DNA from 3 places in the Parabacteroides sp. AT13 genome. Region 2 is predicted to be linked to each of the others. Evidence: riboswitches for the same ligand, from Rfam matches in the RefSeq annotation. Region 2 holds a riboswitch; each other region holds the start of a gene.
The links. A riboswitch is a leader RNA that binds a small molecule or an ion and turns the genes downstream of it on or off. The one in region 2 is predicted to bind cobalamin.
Positions count from the first base shown of each region.

Region 1 (4,358 bases), on a different contig from region 2:
AAGGTAGAGGAGAATATCTCCGGTACGAACGACGTGATGATCTCCCTCGGAGGATACGGAGGATATGTTATCTTCGGTTTCGATCATACGGTCATCAACGTCAAAGGGAAAAAGGACTTTATGATCCTCGGAAACTCTTTCTATTCCGACCTACCGGAGTATCAAGAGAAAAAGGGAGGCAGTTGCGAGCCCGGCATTGTCATGGTCTCTTTCGACACGAACCAGAACGGCTTACCGGACGACGAATGGTACGAGCTGGCCGGTAGCGAGTACTATAAACCGGAAACCGTCAAGAATTATCGTATTACCTATGATCGCCCGGATCCCGACAAGATTCCCGAGCCGGACATGAGCCAGCAATGGAGTGATGCCACCTATCTGTCGTGGAAGGATAACCAAGGCAATACCGGCTATTTGCCAAAAAACGTGTACCACACGCAGAGCTATTATCCGGAGTGGATCGAGGAGAGCACCTTGACTTTTACCGGAACCAGATTGAGGGATAACGCCACGGACGAAAGCGGTACAGGCAAATACTACGTGCTCTACTCCTATCCATGGGGATATGTAGATAACCACCCGAACGATTATCAAGATCTAAATAGCTTCGATATCGAATGGGCCGTAGATGCGGAAGGTAATAAAGTAGAATTACCCGGTATTGATTTTATCAAGGTGTACACGGCGGTAAACCAATATTGCGGTTGGATCGGGGAAACCTCGACAGAGATCATCCGTGCGCAGGATTTACACATCGCCCCCCCCTCCATCATCGTTCCAGATCCGGTAAGCGAGCAAATGAAATTACAATATGATCAAGCAATCCTAAAAATAAAAGGCTTATGAAAAAGACGATTACCTTATTTCTCTGTACGTTCGCCACGAGCGGCCTAATGGCCCAAGGCAACACCTCATGGATGGCCGCCGGCATAGATCCGGCCCAAATGAGGGATGTACCGTCACAATCTTCCATCCTGCGTTCTACGGATATGGATTACAGTCAGGGTACATTTATCGTAAACGAGGACTGGTACGGCCATCAGAACAGCACCGTCAATTTCCTCACCCATGATGGGGAATGGCACTATCGTGTCTTCCAGACCGAGAATCCGGGTCATGAGCTGGGATGTACCACGCAATTCGGTACCATCTATGGCGATAAATTCTACCTTGTCTCTAAGCAAGAGCGCGATCCCGGGGCAAAAATCACCGGAAGCCGATTTGCCGTATGCGATGCCAAGACCATGAAGGTGATCAAGGAGTTCAAATATATCGCCCAAAACGCCGAGGGTAAATCCATAGCCGATGGCCGCTCTTATCTTCCGGTAGACGAGCACAAAGGCTATATAGGAACCAGCAACGGTATCTGGATCTACGATAGCGATAAGATGACGATCGGCAAACAAATAGAAGGTTCCGGAAATCCGAACGCCGATGGATACGGTGAATTGTATTATGCCCAGATCGGAACCATGGTACGTGCCAACGACCTTGTCTTTGCCGTCCATCAACAATATGGTCTATTAATAATAGACCCGAAAACCGATAAAATTATCCGTACCATCGCCGCCCCGATCGAGAAAGAGACCGTAAAAGGGCAAGAGAAGGAGATTCAACGAGGCTTCGGCTCTATCGTTCAGTCCAAGGATGGTACACTTTGGATCAGCATGACCCAGAATACGGCCGGGGATGGTTCCGCCTTGGAATATATGCTAAACTTGAACCCCTATACCTTTAAGGTGGACACGGTAAAGATCCCGTTAAGCGAGACCATCGGTGTCGTTCCGAACTCTTGGTACGCATGGACCGCCGACGGTTTCTGCGCCAGTGCCAAAGAAAATAAGATTTACTGGAACGGACAACCGAAAGAAGGCAGTTGGTTCACGGGGTATCAAATCTGTGGGTATGATATTGACAAGAAGCAATTTTTCCAGCTAATCGACCTCCGAAAACAGGACTGGGATTGGCGCTTGTACGGAACCGGATTTCGCCTTAACCCAAAAACCGACGAGCTATACACCTTCTTGTATCATGAGTTCCAAGATCCTACGCACATGTTAGCTCGTATAAATAACAAAGGCGAAGTGGTACAAGAATATTCGATGATCGTCAACTATTGGTTCCCCGCTATCCCGGTTTTCCCGGATAACGCAGTACCTGTCGTTTCCTCCAGCTTCCCTTCTTCTATAAGTCTGACGGAAGACAAGCCTGTCTATAAACTTGCTCTAGGTAATATGGTTAGTGACGCAGACAATATGGATGCCGCCATCGTGAAATCAATCTCCTCCGTTACGCCCTCATCTCCTATCAGCGCAATTATTCGTAACGACTCATTAATTGTCAGTACTACTACCACGATCAATGAGGATCATAAGTCCACGATAACGATCCGCTTCAACTCCAATGGGAAGATCGTCACGAAAGACCTTCTTGTTAGCACGGGGAACCCTCCGACAAGCGTAGAAAAAGTCTCACGGCCAACACTTAATCTCTATCCCAATCCAGCGGTAAATACCATACAAATCAATATCGGCACAACCGCCACCGTAGAGATTTACACGACGAACGGTACTAGGGTCCAAAAAACGGCGATCAATCCGGGTGAATTTATTGACGTAAGCCATTTATCCCAAGGTCTCTATTTCATCCGTGTGATCACTGGAGAAAAGACAGAGACCGTAAGGATGATTAAGAAATAAAAAAATTCCTTACCTTTGTGCCCGAATTGGTTTCGTAATGCCTATTCGGGCATACGGATTAAAAGGGAATCCGGTGAGAATCCGGAACAGTCCCGCTGCTGTGAAACTCCTTTAACATTCTAATACTACTTTCGCCACTGGCTCAAGGTAGTCGGGAAGGCATTAGGATGGGAGCTAGTCAGAAGACCTGCCATTCATTTAAGATTCATATCCTCGTGGGCTAGGATATAGAGTACAACATAAGAATTAAAAGAAATGATGACAGACAAGGAAGTATTGTTGTTACGGCGCAAATTGGATCTTTTGCTCCGTACGGGAAAATTATTGATGGAAAGTGCCGCTGACACGAATCGTATCGAGCGAAACATGAAACGAGTTGCCGCCTTTATGGGTATCCCCGAGGAGAAGTTGCATATCGATATCCGATGGACCATGATCATGGTGAACGTAAGCGATGAGCGAAACTCCTTCTCTAAATTCCAGAAATGCGAGAAGCACGGTATTAACATGACGACAATCTCACAGGTAAGCAAGCTTTCTTGGCGGGCGATCGAACAAGATTATTCCTTGGATAAATATGAGGAAGAACTGGAGAAGATCGTTCACCAACCCCGGAATTATACCCCTTATATCGTAGCCATTGGAGCAGGATTTGCTTGCGGAGGATTCTGTAAATTATTCGGATGCGACTGGATGGCATTCCTATTCGCTTCCATTTGCGCTTTCGTCGGGTTTAGGGTACGAGCCCGCTGTGTCGAGGCCGGACTTAACGTATATATGAGTATCGCGGCGGCGGCTTTCGTATCCACCTGTTTGGCATACGCATCCTCTTTCTCAGGACTATCCGATACGCCTTATCATCCATTATTAGCCTGTGCCCTGTTTATCGTACCGGGTGTTCCCTTGATCAACTTCGTGGATGATATGCTGGACAATCATTTGCTGGTCGGTATTACCCGAGCCTCTAATACAGTCATGATGGTAGCCGCCATGACTTTCGGTATCGCATTCGCCATGCGGGTACTTGTCATGAACGATGTCGAGATCGATCATAAGTTCAGTGAATTGAGTATGGTTCCACATGATCCGTACTACATATACGCGATAGCGGCGGCAATTTCAGCCATGGGTTTCTCCATGATATTCAACATCCAACGTCGACTATTATGGGTAGTGGCCGTAGGAGGTATCATTGCGGTATGTACCCGTAACTTTGTGAACTTCGAATTAGGTTATGGTCCTGTGATCGGCTCGTTTATGGGAAGTTTCGTAGTCAGTGTATTGGCTGTGAAAGCGGTTCATTGGTGCCATGTTCCCAATCACGTATTGACGATTCCATCTGTCATTCCTATGATTCCGGGAGTACTCATGTATCGCTCATTACTGGCATTTATAAACCTGCATGGAGTAGTCGGTGAGGTCACAAACGCATTCTTCAACGGGATCAATTCCGCACTCATCATTCTTTGTATCTCACTCGGTGTAGCTGTCCCGAACATCTTCGCCCGTCGTTACATCGCCAAAGATCGCCAACGACATTTACAAGAGGAACTGGAAAAGCGCCGAGAAAGAGGGAAGTTCATTGAATGGTGAAAAAACTTTTCCATAAAGATTAGTCCGGGAAAAACTGTCGCATAAGGATATGCCAAATTGTTTAAT
Region 1 covers NZ_NQMH01000001.1:1,272,412-1,276,769, forward strand. Annotated here, with positions in the region: gene CI959_RS05685 (hypothetical protein) at 1-846, shown strand, start outside; gene CI959_RS05690 (DUF5074 domain-containing protein) at 843-2,699, shown strand; cobalamin riboswitch at 2,710-2,909, shown strand; gene CI959_RS05695 (threonine/serine exporter ThrE family protein) at 2,955-4,292, shown strand.
Region 1: another riboswitch for cobalamin. It lies ahead of CI959_RS05695 (threonine/serine exporter ThrE family protein); the one in region 2 lies ahead of CI959_RS17920 (ABC transporter substrate-binding protein).

Region 2 (4,358 bases):
ATGGATAGGAACCTTGGCAATATACCTGCCATAATTTTGTACTTCCTCACGAGGGATACCTAACGTTGTCGCAACTTCCTTAATTTTACGCAAGTCTGTTTCTCTTGCTATCTCAATGTCCGATTTCATGTGCTTTATGTAAGTTTATATAGTTTGAACAAAGTAAATCTAATTTATTATAATAACAAAATGATACGGAACAAGGTTTTCCCCCTTTATGGAATAATAAGATTGTGTTATTTTGATATTTTTGTGCGAAGATGGCGAGGATCTTGCTTTTTGTGATAGCTGTCAGGCTTGAAATTAAACTTTTTGTAAAGTGAGCTTTGCAAAAATCATACGTTTTGCTTGTTGTACTTTTAAAGAATTATAAAATAGTCTTTAAAATTATTCATCTGTAATAATTTGATTAATTTTGTGATGTCACAACGATAAAAAGAAACCTAAAATGGTTTGAGTGTGATAAATTGAAACAGATAAGAGACTAATAACATTAGCAATATAATATGTAAATTTAAGGTTATGTCAACAGTAAGATTTAGTCAGGTTACATTTGCTACTAAATCGTGGGTAGCAGAAGCATGGGAAAAGATGGTAGTGGAATTGTTTAGCGGTCGTGTCGTAGCGGAAGTCAAACAATTGGATGAAGTATGTGAATCAAAGTGGGAAGTAGAATTGAAGAAGCTTCAAAACGAGGTTCATTCTTTATGTCATCATGCGATCCATCAATTGCTCCCGATAGCCGGCTCTTATCAACAGGCGTTACTGGATGACGTTGCCCAAGCCTATACGGTATACGCTCCGGAAGAAGCAGAGTCTATCTTCAACCGGGGAAACCAAGCGATCGAGGATATCAAAGGACATGTATCGGGTATTCGCTACAACGCTTGTAAAATGCGTGAGGCGAACCGTAAAGTAAGCGAGTTGGAAGATATGCACGCAAAAGCGGTCATGTACCATAATTCAGTGAAACCTTATATGGATACACTTCGTTTCCATATCGATCAGCTTAAGCATATATTGCATGTAGCGTAATAAGATGGGCTGTCCGGGTTTGGTTACTCTCCGGGCAGCCTTCTTCTTTTAGCGAGGTTGGATAATCAGTAGGGAGAAATAGGGGAAATCCTTGGAATGTATAGTGGCGATATCAGTAGTATAATATTCTTTTCTTGTTCCTACATTCTCGAAATAATGAAAAACCGCCTTATCCGCATACTGCCGGATACAAGTATGAATAGCCTCTTGGCAACCCGGTAATTTCATGATGACGATGATCATTCCATTTTCTATTTTTGCCGAAAGTTCATCGAACGACGCAGTCCCGGGGATTACGTTAATTTGCTCCTCTTGTTTTACGATATGTATCCCGGCCAAGGCACCTGCCGCTATAAATGCCGGAATTCCTGCGATTCGATCTACCGGGATTCCTGTTTCCTCGAATTTATCGTATACATATTGTATAGATGAATAAAAACCAGCGTCTCCCTCGGCGACGATCACGATTTGTTTCCCTTTCAAATATTCAGCTTGGGCATCCAGAAACAATTCGTTATAAGCGTTTAACGCATCTGTCCGTTCCTTACTCATTGGCAAAATAAACGGATGGATCAAGGATTCGTCTACCTCAATAGCTTTCAATATATCCGTCGCCCGAGATATGATTCCATGCTTGCCTTGTGTAGCAGGACAATAGATAATATCAGCCTTTTGTAATGTTTTAAGCCCTTTCAGCGTAATTAATTCCGGATCACCGGGACCTAATGAGACGAAGTGAATAGGATGATTCATGTGTATCTGTTTTTATTTGAAACGCAAAAGTCCTTAAAATTGTGGATGTATACAAATATTCTTACTACTTTTGTCACTGTAACAGGCTCCGCTTATCTCTTTTTCCGGGAGGCGGATTAAAAGGGAACCGGGTGAGAATCCCGGACAGACCACGCTGCTGTGAACTTTTAAACATTCGGACAATACCTTGGCCACTGGTTTTGTAATCGGGAAGGCGTCCTGAATGGAAGTAAGTCAGAAGACCTGCCGGTTCATAAATAAATGTTGCTGTCCCGTGGAGCAGGACGAGAGTAACTGTCAATGATCAACTGTCAATTAAACAAGGATTATGAATAAGTTTATAGCGGGTGGATGCTTGCTTTTATCGGTATTGACTTTATCATGTACTTCAGGTATCCGTGAAAAAGGAGAAATAGGGAAGACGGCTTCCGTAGAGCAATCTGCGTTCTCGCAAGAGCAGGTTAAGCCTTTATACGCCCAAGGATTCAAGCTTACCTATGCGGATCAATATCTCTTGGCTGATATCCAAGATCCTCAAAATGAGGAAAGCACCACGTTTCATTATGCGTTCGTGAAAAGAGGTGCGAAACCCACGGGGATTCCCGCTGATTATACGGTGATAGAGCTTCCTATCCGAAGCGTTATCTGTATGACTTCCCTGCAATTATCGAACTTTATTAAATTGGGTGCCTTGGATAGGGTCGTTGGGATTACCAGTACACGGCATTTGTTCAATAAAGAGATGAACGAACGCCTGAAAGAAGGTAAAACCGCTAAGATCGGTATCGAGGGGAATTTCGATAACGAGGTTATCATGAGCGTGAATCCTGATTTGATCCTTGTATCGCCATTCAAGCGGGGAGGCTATGAGATGCTGAAAGACGTGGGTATTCCCTTGATTCCCCATTTGGGTTATAAGGAGACTACGCCATTGGGACAGGCCGAGTGGATCAAGTTCGTAGGCTTGCTGTTGGGGATAGAGAAAGATGGCAATGAGCGTTTCGCCACCATCGAGAAGAGGTATAATGAATTAAAGGAACTTACGGCGGATGGTAAGGTTAAAAAACGTCCGATCGTTTTTAGTGGCGAGTTACGGGGTGGAAACTGGTATGCCGTAGGAGGAAAGAGCTTCTTAGCGCAACTTTTCAAGGATGCCGGCGCTGATTATTTCTTGAAAGATGATGAGCGATCCGGTGGTGTTACATTAGACTTCGAGACGGTCTATAACCAAGCGGACGACGCTGATTATTGGCGTATCGTGAATAGTTTCCCGGGAACGTTCAGCTATGAGGCATTGAAAGAGCAAGATCCTCGTTATGAGGATTTCCGTGCGTTCCGGGAGAAAGGAATTATCTATTGTAATATGAAGAACACGCCGTTTTATGAGAGTATGCCGACAGAACCGGAGATCGTCCTAGCGGATTTGCTTCATATCTTTCATCCGGATTTATTACCGGATCATGAGTCGGTCTATTATTCTCGACTTAAATAAGGAACACTGATGAGACATTCAAATACCCTATGGATGCTGGCGATTGTCACGGCTATTTTTGTTCTAATCTTTTTGAATTTGGTGTTGGGGTCAGTCTCTATTCCTCTTCAATCGGTTTGGCATATTATCTGGAATTTAGGAAATGAGCCTATTACATGGCAGAATATTATCTGGAAATCCCGACTACCACAGGCATTGACAGCGTTGGTAGCGGGAGCTGGCTTATCCATCAGCGGCTTACAGATGCAAACCGTTTTCCGTAATCCATTGGCCGGACCTTCGGTCTTAGGTATCAGTTCGGGAGCGAGCATGGGTGTCGCTTTCGTGGTGTTGTTAAGCGGTAGTTTAGGGGGCGTTGCCTTGAGTAAACTTGGTTTTATGGGGGAGATCGCCTTATCGATAGCGGCCGTGATCGGTTCCTTATCCGTGATGGCGCTGATCGTGTATGTTTCCCAAAAGGTAAAAGGAAATGTCACGTTGTTGATTATCGGTGTGATGATCGGTTACGTGGCAAACGCCGTGATCGGTGTACTTAAATTCTTTAGCGTCGAGGAGGATATCCGTGCATACGTGATTTGGGGATTGGGTAGTTTCGCCCGTGTTTCCGGTAATCAGATGACGTTGTTCGTGATTCTTATGACAATCTTGATCCCTCTCTCGTTCCTGCTTATCAAGACCATGAACTTGATGCTTCTTGGGGATAGCTACGCACGCAATTTGGGACTTAATATCAAGCGGGCCCGTTTGTTGGTTATCACCTCGGCTGGGGTCCTTACGGCGATTGTCACTGCTTATTGCGGACCTATTATCTTCTTGGGGCTAGCCGTTCCGCATTTATGCCGGGCCATATTTCAAACTTCCGACCATCGGATTTTAATGCCTGCGGTCTTATTCGCCGGTGCGGCGTTGGCGTTGATCTGTAATTTGATCGCCCGTATGCCGGGGTTCGAGGGAGCGTTACCTGTCAACTCGGTAACCGCTTTAGTAGGTGCTCCAGTAGTGGCCTCAGTATTATTTAGAAAACGTAAGAATGAATTGAACGAGTAAGATGAAACAAGATACGATTCATATTAACGGA
Region 2 covers NZ_NQMH01000002.1:845,760-850,117, reverse strand. Annotated here, with positions in the region: gene CI959_RS17935 (formate--tetrahydrofolate ligase) at 1-129, opposite strand, end outside; gene CI959_RS17930 (hypothetical protein) at 523-1,035, shown strand; gene CI959_RS17925 (precorrin-2 C(20)-methyltransferase) at 1,084-1,788, opposite strand; cobalamin riboswitch at 1,855-2,054, shown strand; gene CI959_RS17920 (ABC transporter substrate-binding protein) at 2,117-3,280, shown strand; gene CI959_RS17915 (iron ABC transporter permease) at 3,290-4,327, shown strand; gene CI959_RS17910 (ABC transporter ATP-binding protein) at 4,329-4,358, shown strand, end outside.

Region 3 (4,358 bases), on a different contig from region 2:
CGGCTAAACGAATCGAAACCGCTAGTATCCTTGGCTGTATCTCTCTAGAGACCGCCCAAAACGAGATGCATGGCGGACAGGCGATACCGGCGTTCGATTTCTACCTAGCACCTTACGTACGTAATAGCTTTATCGAGGAAGTAAAGACCTTAGAGGATTTATACGGGCAGGATTTCTCCCACTTATATAATAAGCCTATCGACGATTACCTGACACAGACCTTGGATGGATTAAGCGGTGATAGACGGGTTATACAACATGCCATCAACCGCACGGTAAGCCGTGTACACCAATCGATGGAGGCTTTTATCCATAATATGAACACAATCCATTCCCGTGGAGGCAACCAAGTGGTATTCAGCTCCATCAATTATGGAACCGACACCTCGGCGGAAGGTCGTTGCATCATCCGGGAGTTATTAAAAAGTACTTACAGAGGCGTAGGTAACGGCGAAACCGCTATCTTCCCGATCCAGATATGGAAAAAGAAACGAGGCGTAAGTTATCTGCCGGAAGACCGCAACTACGATCTTTACCAATTGGCCTGCAAGGTCACCGCCCGTCGTTTCTTCCCGAACTTCTTGAATCTCGACGCAACCTTCAACCAAAGCGAGGATTGGAAAGCGGACGATCCTCAGCGCTATATCCACGAGGTAGCGACCATGGGATGCCGTACCCGTGTATTCGAGAATCGTTTCGGACCGAAGACTTCTATCGGACGAGGTAATCTCTCTTTCTCGACGATCAATATCGTGCGATTGGCTATCGAGTGCATGCAGGTGGAGAACAAGGAAGAGCGTATCGCCCTATTTTTCGCTAAACTGGATCATATGCTGGAACTTACGGCTCGTCAGTTGCATGAGCGTATGGAGTTCCAGAAAACCGCTTACGCGAAGCAATTCCCGTTGTTGATGTCTTCCTTGTGGTTAGGCTCGGAAAAATTGAAGCCTAACGATTCGATTGCCTCCGTTATCAACCAAGGCACCTTGGGTATCGGCTTTATCGGACTGGCCGAATGTCTGGTGGCCCTTACCGGTAAGCATCATGGCGAAGATGAGGATTCGCAAGCCTTAGGCATAAGGATCGTTACGTATATCCGGGATCGTGCCAACCAATTCTCTGAGCAATACCAACACAATTATAGCGTACTGGCAACTCCGGCAGAAGGCTTGTCCGGCAAGTTCACGGGAAAAGATCGTAAGCAGTTCGGATCGCTCCCCGGTATCACGGATCGGGATTATTATACGAACTCTAATCACGTCCCGGTATATTACAAGTGCAGCGCCCGTCATAAAGCCGAAGTGGAAGCTCCTTATCATGATTTGACTCGTGGCGGCCATATCTTTTACGTAGAGATGGATGGCGACGCTACCCATAACCCCGAAGCGATCATGCGTGTCGTGGATATGATGGATAAATACAATATCGGATACGGTTCCGTAAACCATAACCGTAACCGTTGTCTGGATTGTGGCTACGAGAACTCCACCCCGAATCTGGAAGCCTGCCCGAAATGCGGCAGCAAACACTTGGACAAACTTCAACGCATCACCGGTTACTTGGTAGGAACCACCGACCGTTGGAACAACGCCAAGCTATCCGAGCTGAACGACCGTGTCACCCACAACTAATTTTCAATTACCATGTTGTCCATCATAGATATCATCGAAGATACCACCGTAGACGGTCCGGGATTCCGGACCGCCATCTATGCGGCGGGTTGCCCGAACAAATGCCCGGGTTGCCACAACCCCGAATCATGGGACATCCATAAAGGGAAGAAAGTAAGAACGGAAGAGATCGTGGAGAAAGTGCTGGCTGACGAATTCGCCAACGTCACCTTCAGTGGAGGAGATCCCATGTTCCAACCGGAAGGCTTCACCGAGGTAGCCAAGGCGATCAAGGCAAAAAGCCAAAAGACGATCTGGTGCTACACGGGATATAAATTCGAGGACCTGATAAAGAACCCGGCACAAGCCGCCTTATTATCCTATATCGACGTATTGGTAGATGGCCGCTACAAACAAACCCTTCGGGATGAGAGCCTTTTATTCCGGGGAAGCAGCAACCAACGGTTAATTGACGTACAAGCTTCTTTAAATAAAAAGGAAATCGTAACATACAAGTACAACCCTTTCATTTAAGGAAATTCTCCAATTATAGCCCGGATATTAACAAGATTTCATACCTTTGTCCCGAATTGGTTCCGTTTCACCCAACCGGGGTTACGGATTAAAAGGGAATCAGGTGTAATTCCTGAACAGTCCCGTTGCTGTGAAGCTCTATTTCAAACATTCCGGAAACACTTTCGCCACTGGTATATAAGGATATATATCGGGAAGGCTTTCGGGATGGGAGTCAGTCAGAAGACCTGCCAGTTAGGGAGAAGTCGTTCGCGAGGACAGAGCGGCTTGGTACGAATCATTTTCTAAACAGGTTTTAAATAATGGTGTTATCCTTTGCTAGAAAGGGATACCTCGCTTGCGTATTATCGATGCTGGCGATAGGTATGTCCCATGGACAAAGCAAACTCGACTCTATCCAACACTTGGACGAAGTTACGGTCACGGCCCGGAGTTTCAGCTTTAAAGAGGTAATTCCTTCCCAAAAACTATCGGGGAAAGAATTACAAAATTTGAACAGTCACACGGTAGCGGATGCTTTACGCTACTTCTCGGGTGTCCAATTGAAAGACTATGGGGGCGTAGGAGGTATCAAGACAGTAAATATCCGAAGTATGGGAACGAACCACATGGGTGTTTTCTACGACGGCATCGAATTAAGCAACGCGCAAAACGGACAAGTAGACCTTGGAATGTATTCCTTAGACAATATCGAGGAGATTTCTTTATACAATGGCCAGAAGAGCGATATTTTCCAATCCGCAAAAGATTTCGGTGCGGCCGGTACGCTTTATCTGCGTTCTCGTCGTCCTCGTTTCGAAGATGGAAAAACAACGAATATCCGTGCCACGATGAAAGTCGGTTCTTTCGACGTTATCAACCCCTCGGCGCTGTTCGAATATAAGATATCAGAAAACATAGCCGCCTCTTTCAGCGCCGAATGGTTAAGCGGAAGCGGTAAATACAAATTTCGTTACCGCCGTATCAACCCTGCCGGAGAGATCGCTTACGATACGACCGCCGTCCGGGAAAACGGGGATATCAACGCCACCCGCCTAGAGGCCGGATTGTATGGCAAGATGAGCGACGGTACTTGGAATCTTAAGTTCTACAACTACAATTCCGAACGAGGTATCCCGGGGGCTATCGTAAACAACGTATGGCGACGCGGCGAACGAGTATGGGATACGAACTCTTTCATGCAAGGCTCCTATATCAAAGAAATCAATAGTAAATTCAAGACACAGGTCAATGCGAAATACGCTTTCTACCGTACGCATTATGTGAACAACGACGACAAGCTGATTCATGTAGATAACCTGTATAAGCAACGGGAGATTTACCTATCTTCCGCTAATGTCTACTCCATCCTCTCGAACTGGGATGTCTCTGCTTCTTACGACTTGCAATGGAACAAGATGAACGCCGATATGTATGGATTCGTTTACCCGGAACGCTTCACCAACCTCCTTTCGGTCGCTACGGCGCTCCGGTTAGGAAAAGTAAAATTACAGGCCAGCGGACTGGCGACTTTTATCAACGACCGTGTAGAAGAAGGCCCCGCACCGAAAGCCCGGCAAATCCTTACACCCGCCGTATTCGCCTCCTACAAGCCGTTCGAGAAACAAGACTTTAATGTACGCGCTTTCTATAAACGGATCTTCCGTATGCCTACCTTCAACGATTTGTATTACGCCGATATGGGAAACTCCAAATTAAACCCGGAATACGTAACCCAATATGATGCCGGCTTCGCTTACACGAAAACATGGGAGAACTATCTTTTCTATCGCTTCAAGATACAGGCGGATGGTTATTACAACAAGGTGAAAGACAAGATCATCGCTTACCCCAAAGGCCAGCAGTTCCGTTGGACGATGCTGAATTTGGGTAAGGTAGAAATCAAAGGTATAGATGTCAGTACGGAAACGACCGTCAATCCGGTAAAAGATTTGTTCGTCACGCTACGCGTACAATACACCTATCAAAAGGCCCAAGACTTCACGGATCCCTCGGATACCTATTACGGAGATCAAATCCCTTATATCCCTTGGCATAGCGGCTCCGCCATCGCACAAGCCTCTTTCAAGGGATGGAACCTCAACTATAGTTTCATATATGTGGGAGAGCGGTATAACCAGCAGGAAAATATCAAATACAATTATACGCAACCGTGGTACACCAGCGACATCTCCTTGTCGAAAGATTTGAAATTCAAATTCGGACTTATCAAGG
Region 3 covers NZ_NQMH01000001.1:1,266,355-1,270,712, forward strand. Annotated here, with positions in the region: gene CI959_RS05665 (anaerobic ribonucleoside triphosphate reductase) at 1-1,631, shown strand, start outside; gene nrdG (anaerobic ribonucleoside-triphosphate reductase activating protein) at 1,644-2,144, shown strand; cobalamin riboswitch at 2,185-2,394, shown strand; gene CI959_RS05675 (TonB-dependent receptor) at 2,447-4,358, shown strand, end outside.
Region 3: another riboswitch for cobalamin. It lies ahead of CI959_RS05675 (TonB-dependent receptor); the one in region 2 lies ahead of CI959_RS17920 (ABC transporter substrate-binding protein).